DNA from 3 places in the Clostridium saccharobutylicum DSM 13864 genome. Region 3 is predicted to be linked to each of the others. Evidence: riboswitches for the same ligand, from Rfam matches in the RefSeq annotation. Region 3 holds a riboswitch; each other region holds the start of a gene.
What was found. Region 3 has a riboswitch for cyclic di-GMP ahead of CLSA_RS11705 (methyl-accepting chemotaxis protein). Riboswitches for the same ligand answer to the same signal wherever they lie in the genome.

Region 1: linked by a shared signal. The riboswitch ahead of CLSA_RS05165 (acyltransferase) and the one ahead of CLSA_RS11705 (methyl-accepting chemotaxis protein) in region 3 are both predicted to bind cyclic di-GMP.
Region 2: linked by a shared signal. The riboswitch ahead of CLSA_RS17650 (methyl-accepting chemotaxis protein) and the one ahead of CLSA_RS11705 (methyl-accepting chemotaxis protein) in region 3 are both predicted to bind cyclic di-GMP.

What each region holds. Positions count from the first base shown of each region.
Region 1 covers NC_022571.1:1,177,275-1,180,568, reverse strand. The annotation lists gene CLSA_RS05170 (methyl-accepting chemotaxis protein) at 1-1,209, opposite strand, end outside; gene CLSA_RS05165 (acyltransferase) at 1,257-1,991, opposite strand; cyclic di-GMP riboswitch class I at 2,211-2,300, opposite strand; gene CLSA_RS05160 (IS3 family transposase) at 2,521-3,294, opposite strand, start outside.
Region 2 covers NC_022571.1:4,022,142-4,025,435, forward strand. The annotation lists gene CLSA_RS17650 (methyl-accepting chemotaxis protein) at 1-1,528, opposite strand, end outside; cyclic di-GMP riboswitch class II at 1,691-1,774, opposite strand; gene CLSA_RS17655 (response regulator transcription factor) at 2,197-3,249, opposite strand; gene CLSA_RS22250 (PAS domain-containing sensor histidine kinase) at 3,250-3,294, opposite strand, start outside.
Region 3 covers NC_022571.1:2,735,280-2,738,573, forward strand. The annotation lists gene CLSA_RS11705 (methyl-accepting chemotaxis protein) at 1-1,616, opposite strand, end outside; cyclic di-GMP riboswitch class I at 1,708-1,796, opposite strand; gene CLSA_RS23450 (hypothetical protein) at 2,250-2,414, shown strand; gene CLSA_RS11710 (IS3 family transposase) at 2,497-3,294, opposite strand, start outside.

The sequences.
Region 1 (3,294 bases), 1.6 Mb from region 3:
CTTTTGAGACTCCGTGTTTATATCCGTTAATATACTTCTCAGTGCTTGTACTGTATTATTAAATGCTGTGGCAAGGCTTCCAATTTCATCTTGCGATTCAACCTCTATAGAACCACTTAAATCTCCAGTAGATACATTATTAGCAAAATTACTAAGACGAGTTAATGGTTTAACAAGTTTACTTGCTCCTAAGTATATAGCTAATGATAAAACAATTGTAATTCCTAATGCTATTATTAACATAATTATTATTAACTTATTAGATGCAGCAAAAAGTTCATTTTCATAAACTACATTAACTACAGTCCAATCAGCTATTGGAGCCTTAGCGTAAAATGCAATTTTCCTATCGTTTCCTTCACCAAAGCGGAATATTCCAGGATTACCACTCGCAATAAGTTCACTTAATTTTGTAAGCTCAGGATCATTAACTGTAGTAATCTTTTCTTTCATTGCCCAATCTTTGTTTGGATGAACAATAAAAGTACCATCCTTTGCTAATAACATTCCATATCCCTTTTGTCCATACTTCTCATTTTCTACTATCTTTTGTATAGCTTCTATTTTTAAACTCGCACCGGCACCACCTACAACATTACCATTCTCATCCTTTTGCCATGCAAGCATTAGTACCATATTAGCTGAATATGCGTCAGAATATGCTGGTTTTAATATAACATCATAAGGAACACCACCATTTTGAGAAAACCTTTCTGATGCTTCTGCTACTGCTGCCTTTGCCCAAGGAGAAGTTTTACATTGTCCATCTTTTACATTAACATATCGTGCTGTAAGCTTAGTTAAACTATCAGCATTATTCCATTGATCTTTAGGTAATGAATTTACAATATGTAAAGCTGCATATTGATCTGGATATGTATCTTTAATAAATTGCCATCTAGATAGATTTAGTTCATCTATCAATTTTGTAGATTCATCATCTTTGCTTAAGTCCAGACTAGGATTACTTTCTAAAATACGTTTCATCATAGGATTTTGAGCTGTTTCACGTACTTCCCCAAGTCTTCCTGTCAACCAAGTATTGATGTGATCTGTAGCTTCAGTCGTTCTCATTGACATTGAATCCATTATTTCTTTTTCGATTATCTTGTTAAATTTAACATATGCAATTCCTGTTAGTGACAATAAGCCAACTATAACTAATGGTAAAACTAACAACATAAACTTAGATTTAAAAGACATTTTCATATTTTCTAATCCCCTTATAAATATTAAAAATTTTACTTGTATATATTTTATTTTTGAAATTCGTTATTATAAAACCATATATGATTTAATTCTTCTTCATTCTTATCTAAATTTTTTCTTCCTCTTATAACCTTTGCAGGCACACCTCCCACTAAAGCATTATCCTCTACATTTTTATCTAGTAGAGAACACGCAGCTACTATTGATTGCTTTCCAATTGTAACTCCTGGCAATATAGTTGAATTCGAATATATTTTAGCATAATCCTTTACAATTACAGGAGCATAAGTCCTTAATTCATGATCATCTTCAGTATGTGAATGAGTAAATATTGTTACCCCCTCAGTTATTACAATTGAATCCCCTAATATTACGCCTCCCTTTGAATCTAAAAATACCCCCCTATTCAGAAACACGTCATCTCCTATTTCAATGTTATCTGGAACATTAAAACGAACATTTTCCTCCGCCACAAAATTCTTTCCACATGATTTAAATAATTTGTTTGCTAATATCCTTCTAAATGGAATAGAAAAATTAGCTGCAAGGCACATCGGAGATTTATCCAATGCATCCCATAAAAAATGCAAATATCTCTTTTCTTGTGAAAAACCTATTTCTTGATTTTTAGGCAAATAATCTCCATACAATTTAAGTTCATCCAATATTTCAATCGGAAAAGAACATTTTAAAGTATTTAAGATTTTAATAACACCCTCTTTAGTTATCCCATTATTAACAATGCATTCCACTTCGTTCAGTAAATTATTTATTTTATTCATATGTTAGTTTGATTATTAAAATCGTAATAAAAATAATCAATCCTCCTCTCAATACAAAATCATTAACTATACGATTTTATTGGCTATTAAGCACAGTATAATACCAAAAATAATCTCTTATACCTATGTGCAATTATTGTATATTTTAAATTAAAAGGTGCCTATTATATATAGACACCAAAGTTAAAACAAATATAAAATTCATGAATTTAACTATATTTTGGCAACCTGACAATCATAGAAAATAAAATTTTCCTTAGACTCATAGCTTTGTGGCCCTACTTTTCAGTAAGTGTACTATTATCATTATAAAGTTTTAATCTTCTAATAAACATTATTACACTTTTTGTGGCAAATTTCAATATAATAAATTAGATTTTTCCAATAATATTGTTATTTTTACTTAATTATATATTTTTTACATATTAGGATAATTACAATTTTTATAGAACTCAATAAATATTAAAAAAAGCAGTTGATATTATATGAACTGCCCCCTGTCAAGTAGACAGATGAAAAAATAAAAAAATTATGAAGCTAAGGTCTGATTTCGATATTCAATTGGAGTCAGACCTTTTAAATTTTTCTGTAACCTCTTTGTATTATAAAATACTATGTAATCATCAATCGCTTGTCTTAATTCTTCATAAGTATAAAATTTTTGCAAATAATACATCTCGCATTTGAGAGTTCCCCAAAAACCTTCCATTGGTCCGTTGTCGATACACCTACTGACACGTGACATGCTTTGAGTTGCATTAATCTTATCAAGTTTAGCCTTGAAAGTTCTATTAGTATATTGAAATCCCCTATCACTATGAAAAAGTGGCTTTGCAGTCGGATTAGCAATTACTGCTAAGTCAAGTGTATCAAAAACAAGTTGATTGTTATTTGAGTGACCGACCACATAAGAAATAATGCTTTTATCAGATAAATCAAATATTGCACTGAGGTAAGCCTTTTGACCATTAAGTATCTTAAACTCAGTAACATCTGTTAACCATTTTTCATTTGGTTTCTTTGCATAGAATTCTCTATTTAATTTGTTTTCTGCCGTTATTTGTGGAGTACTTTGTAGATAAGACTTTCTCTTTTTTCTTATAACTGATTTCATGTTAATAGACTTCATTAATCTATAAATTCGTTTATGATTATACTGTTTATTAAGAAGTCGATTTATATTCATTGTTATCCGACGGTATCCATAGATACCATGTACATCTTCATAAAGCTTAACAATTTCTTTTAGTATTATTGAATTCTCTTTATCTAATTCAGTCTCTGAACGGTTAATCCATTTGTA
Region 2 (3,294 bases), 1.3 Mb from region 3:
CAATAACGCCATTCATTTGTTTTGACGAAGATGAAATCTCTTCTGTAATGTTATTCATAAATTCTGCATCTTTTTCATATTGAGTGCCTGTGCTCTGAAGAAATTCATAGCTTGGTTTTACATTATTCTCAATAAACTTAAGTACATCTTGTCCGCTTTGTGAAAGCTGCCCAACTGCTGCTTGTACCTCTCCAACCATGCTTTGAATATCTAAAACAGCTTGTGAAGCTTGCTCAGAAAGCTTTCTTACTTCATCTGCAACTACTGCAAATCCTCTTCCTTGTTCACCAGCTCTTGCTGCCTCTATTGCAGCATTTAAAGCTAATAAATTTGTCTGCTGTGCTATACTACCAATAGAATCTGCCATGATTTTAACATCTTCTACAACTTTAACTTTTTCAATTGCTTTTAAAATATTTGAGCGATTCTGGTCATATATAACTGTACCTTCTTCTATATTTTTTGAAGCTTTAACTTTTATATCAACAGCACGCTCTTTTATCTCATTTACAGATACTTCCGAATCATTTGCTCTATTTGCAAGTTCATTTGTACTAGCACTTATTTCTTCCGTTGATGCACTTACTTCCTCAGTCGTAGCACTTAAATCTTGAACTCCCTTAGATATTTGTTCTACTGATTGATTTACTACTTCCATTTTAGATGAAACCTCTTCAACAGTTGCAGACAATTCTTCACTAGTTGCACTCATATCACTAGCACCATTCATTATTTCACTTATTAAAATTTTAATATTTTCCTTAGATTTATTTAATGCTTTAGCAACATTTCCTATTTCATCCTTTGAATCAATATTAATTGTTGCTGTAAGATTTCCCTCACCCATAGCTTCCGAAAATTCTAAAATATCTTTTAATCTTTTTGAAATTACAATAGATATAACAGTTCCCAAAATAATTGCTGCTATGATAGCTATTGCTATAATACTAATAGAGATAATTGTACTACTTTTAAAAATCGCATTGCTGCTATTATAATCATCAGCAGCCATTTTTGTAGCTAAATCTATTTCTTTATTTAATACAGCAAACATATCCACTCTAATTTTAGAAGCTTCAGGCAAAATAAAGTTAGCCCCATCATAATCTGAAATTTTCACTTTATCTATAATTTGATTATAAGAAGTTCTGTAATCAACTATTAGTTTTTCAAACTGAGCAAACTGTTTCTCATCAATTGTAGTAGTAATTGTAGTTTTATACTCTTCAGCTAACTTCTTATCTTCTTCTTCTAGTTTGTTAATATCATCAATATAACTAGAAATTTTACTGCTATTTTTAGGATCTAAAATATTCAAAACATCTGCTCTAACCGTCATAAGATTTGTTTTAATCATATTTAGATCCTTTACGCCTATTAAATCCATATTATATAAGTTTGAAACATTTGAATTAATCTTTTTCATATTTGATATGCCTACGAAACCAACACTTCCAATAAATATTACCATTATTATAAAAGCTATCAATAGCTTATATAACATTTTTAAGTTGTTAAAAATTCTCATTATATTTCCTCCACTAATTTCCATAAATTATGTTATTTATACTTTTATTAAAAATATCGTTTATTCCTTTTTCAAACCAGCAAATAACAATTTCCCATATATTCCCAATCCCTTCTCCTCTTCTCTTTATAAAAAAATATAGACCAATAGCTAGCTTATAAACTAATTATTGGCCGGTTGCACTACTAACTCCAAATTCTCAAAGTGCCCAGATAAAGAGAATTTTTCACAGTTTCCGCTTTTTATTATTTTTTCAATATTATAAAACATTCAAACTTCACATAACAAAATTGACTGCAATCCGTTATATATTAGAGCTTGTGCAGTTTTAAATACTTTTGCTCTTTTTATTTATTGAAACGTTACAAACATTATTAATATAATTGTGTTAATGGTAACCTCTTGACATTAGTTAAAATTCCCGTATAGTAATTTCAGCTACTCAATATATTATAAAAAGACAAAATTTATTATACCTTTCTTTAATTCAAAATTTAATGAAAAAAATCAACATTTTACCCAGAAAAAATTCAGTTTTAAAAAAATAAAAGCAATGTATTGCTTGAAATATACATTGCTTTTATTTAATTTATAAGAAAAAAATCAATTTTAAGAATAAATTAATCTATAAATTTATAGTTAATCTCATAACCGCTTTCACTTTTTCCTTATTTTTTTAATTTTCTATACGCTGTTGGTGACATACCTGAATACTTCTTAAATAGCCTGCTGAAATACTCCGGATCCATGTAACCCAGTTTATCTGCTATTTCATAACTTCTATCTTCAGATTCTCTAAGCATCTTTTTAGCTCGTTCCATTTTAACTTTTGTCATATAATCTAAAAGTGACATACCCGTCTTTTTCTTGAAAATTTCGCATAGATAATTCTTATTCATATCCATATAACTTGCAATTGTAGATAATGTAACTTCATTTTCTACATTATTCAAAATAAAAATGCTTACTTTATTTATTAAAACACCATAACTTTTTCCTAAATATAAATACATTATTTGTGCTTCTAAATTTTTAATACATGAAATGTATATATCACGTAATTGTTCTAAAGAAGCTACATCATGCAGATTTAAACTCTTAATGTAACTTGCATCAGCAAATTTTATAAACCAAATCATATTATTATTTATCGCTTCCAATACTTCTTCGAAAAACTCTATAATTATATGATGCATTCTTATCTTATCAAAATCACCCAAAACTAGTTTATCAAAAATAGAATAAGCCAAATTTTCTACCGTTCTGCCATTTTCAATCAATTCTAATATTTGTGTAACATCTAATGAATGGTTATATACTTTTAGTTTTTTCTCTTCCTTTTTTTCACTGATGAATAATTTAGCTCTCTCAAGTAACTTGTTAATATCATCTGCATTTACTGGTTTAATAAGATAATCAAAAGCACCTAATACCAATCCTTTTCTAGCATATTCAAATTCGCTATAGCCACTAAAAAGGACTACACAAAGTGCCAGCTTTTTTTTCATTACCTCCTCAAGTAATTCTACTCCGTCTACTATAGGCATACGGATATCAGTTATAATTAAGTCAACTGAATTAGTTTGAAGCTTTTGTATAGCCTCATATCCATTTCTAGCTTCATCTGTAATTTCAAATCCTGAGACTTCGCCCCATATTTTCAGTCTCTTCAATTGTAATCTTGCTATTTCCATATCATCAACTATCATTACCTTGTACATTTAATCACATTCCTCAATAGGTAGAGTAAAATAAACTTTAGTACC
Region 3 (3,294 bases):
GCCATTTCGTCAAGCATTTTTAACACTTCTGGATTAAGTTCATTTAAGGTATTATATGATTTTACACTTTGTTTTAATTTAAAATTACTAACCATTTCTCTAAGAAGTTCAGCTTGACTTGATAATTCTTCACTTGCTGCAGCACCTTCTTCTGAAGTAGCTGAATTACTTTGAACAACCTGCGACACTTCAACAATGCCTTGATTTATTTGTCCAAGAGCTGTAGACTGTTCAGTTGAAGCAATAGCAATATCACTTATAAGGTTTGCTACATTTTCAACAGCATTTACTATTTCATTAAGAGCATTAGCCGTATCTATTGCAATCTTTGTCCCACCCTCAGACTTATTTATTGAATTCTCAATCATGTAAGTTGTTTCCTTTGCGGCATTTGCTGAACGTGCAGCAAGATTTCTTACTTCTTCAGCTACAACTGCAAATCCCTTACCATGATGTCCTGCTCTTGCAGCCTCAACAGCAGCATTAAGTGCAAGTATGTTGGTTTGAAATGCAATATCATCAATTACTTTAATAACCTTTGAAATATTGCTTGCAGCATCATTTATCGCTTCCATAGCTTTAAGCATTTCTTTCATCTGATTATTACCTTGAATAGCATTTAATTTAGCAACTTCAGTCAGTTCATTTGCTTTATTAGCGTTTTGAGCATTTAAGTGTGTTTGAGAAGATATTTCTTCAACAGATGCAGTCAATTCCTCAATTGAACTTGCCTGTTCTGTTGCTCCCTGTGAAAGTGCTATACTTGAATAAGATATCTGTTTTGAACCAGATGCTACTTGTTCTGCCGCACTTCTAATATTACTTAGGACCTCATTATTCTTCTCAATCATTCTTCTAAATGATTCTGCAAGACTGCCTATTTCATCTTTGGTGTCCGTTTCAACATCAACGCTCATATCACCTAAAGCAATTTTATTGGCAACCTCCACCATTTTATTTATAGGTCTGCCTATAATTCGAGCTATGACTATCCCAAGAACAATTGCTATAATCACTCCAAAAGTTAGTACAACAATCATTGTAATAGTTGCTCTGCTTGCTGAAGCTGAATTATTATCTGAAGCATTTTTTGCTAAATTTATTTTTAGACTTGTCAAGTTACTAATAGTAGTGTCTAAATTATCTGCTATTCCTGATATATCTGTATATAAAATTTCTGTTGCTTGCTGCTCCTGATTTGTTGTTATAAAATTTATCGCCTTATCTCTATATTGTTTAAATGAACTTAATAATTTTTTTAAGTCATTTAGATTTTTAATTACCTCAGAATCTTTCGAATTACTTTCTAAATGTTGCATACTAGTATCAATTTCATCATCTAAGGCTTTAAATCTGTTTATATTCTCTTGTATTTTACTTAAATCTTTTACGATTAATAAGTCTTTTAATATTCCTCTCTCTATTCGATAGTTATTTACTATATCTATCAAATCTGGCATTGTAGCAGTATGACGCTCATATAACTCAGTATCAAGATTGTTAATTTTGTTAATATTCACAATACCTACTACACCTACAACTCCTGCAATAAAGGCTACAGTAACAAAGCCTAAGATTAACTTTGTTGCAATTTTTAAATCATAAAACCATTTCATTATTATTTCCCCCTACCGATTATTACTAACTTGTTAATAAAATAAGCAGGCAATAAAGATATTGCCTGCCATAAAATAAACTACTAATATTTTTGGCAACCTGACTATCATGGCAACAACTATTGCTTTAGACTCATGGCTTTGCGTCTCCATCTTTCAATGAATTTGCTATTTACAATATTTGATTTACTTAATATTTTTTTAGATATAGCGATAATATATAATAAAGTTTAAATTTATACTTAAATCACAATTATAATATCATATTTCAAAAGTCGAATCAACAATTTTCATGGTGAATTATGAATATCATAGTAAATAATTCAAAAACACAGAACAAAATATACAATTATATTCCTTATTTCCCTAAAATATTTAAAAATACTTATAAAAAAACTCCATTAAAATTTAGAAAAACAAAATAATTGAGAAAATAATATTATTACATGTGATAAATATGAATTTAATTCATTATCCTGTAGCTTGATTTCTATATGATGTGTCTATCCAAAATGAAATTAGACTCACATACGGTTCCTACATTTTATAAGGTTATTTTTAAGATAAGCGGATAATTATGCGCACTAGTGTACATACTAATTTTGTATAAATACTATGTAAGGAGGTATTTTCATGGCAAAGGATAGTCAACCAGATAATAAAGTAGCAAGAATGGAAAAATGTAATTATCAAATACCAATAACTGAAGAAGGCCATAATCATAATCCCAATGCAAAACATAAGTCTGTAGAACAACAAGGTGTTTCAAGTCAACACTTCAATAGATTTGGTAATTAAAACACATAAAAAAATAATAGACCAATATGATATGAAATATACAAATAAAATGGTCCCTATGTCAAGGACATTTTGAAAAAGGCTAGGCAGCTAAAAGCTGGTCCCGATATTGAACAGGGGCCAGCTTTTTAAGTCCCCATTGGTATCTGTAATTATTATAGTAATCCATATAATTATTAATTGTTGATTCTAATTCGTAAAATGTTGTACAAATTTTTAAGTCTATTTCATCTTTCATATGTCCAAAAAATGATTCCTGCGGGGCGTTGTCCCAACAGTTTCCGCGTCTAGACATGGATTGTCCAATTTTATATTTCTTAAGAAGTTTTTGAAATCTAGGACTAGTGTAATGAACGCCTTGATCTGAATGAATAAAAACATCTTTATCAAGTAATTTTTTATGATTCCTCATCAGCTTTTTAACAGTTTCAGTAGCTATATCTAATGTAAGACTTTCTGAAAGATGATACGAGAGAATTTCATTTGTAGAAGCATCTTTAATAGTAGATAAATAGGCTCTATTAGATGCTCCATATGTTAAATAAGCTATATCAGTTAATAATACCTTACCGACCAAACCTTGTTTGAATTCCCTGTTCAAAGTATTAGGTAGAACTGTATGTTCTTTAGTAGCTTTCATCATTCTACGATAAGGGTTTGCCTTTCTAATTGGACACACAATATTATATTTTCTCATAATTCTTTGTATACACTTTCGATTTATTACTCTATTAAATTCATGTTCTAAAACCATTTTTATAGAGCGTGATCCTTTCTTGTAGCCTCTATGATTAAATGCTTTAAGAATTATATGCTTTAATTCTAAATCCTTTTCATCTTTAGAATTACGCTTATTACTTGAATTTAAATAATTATAATA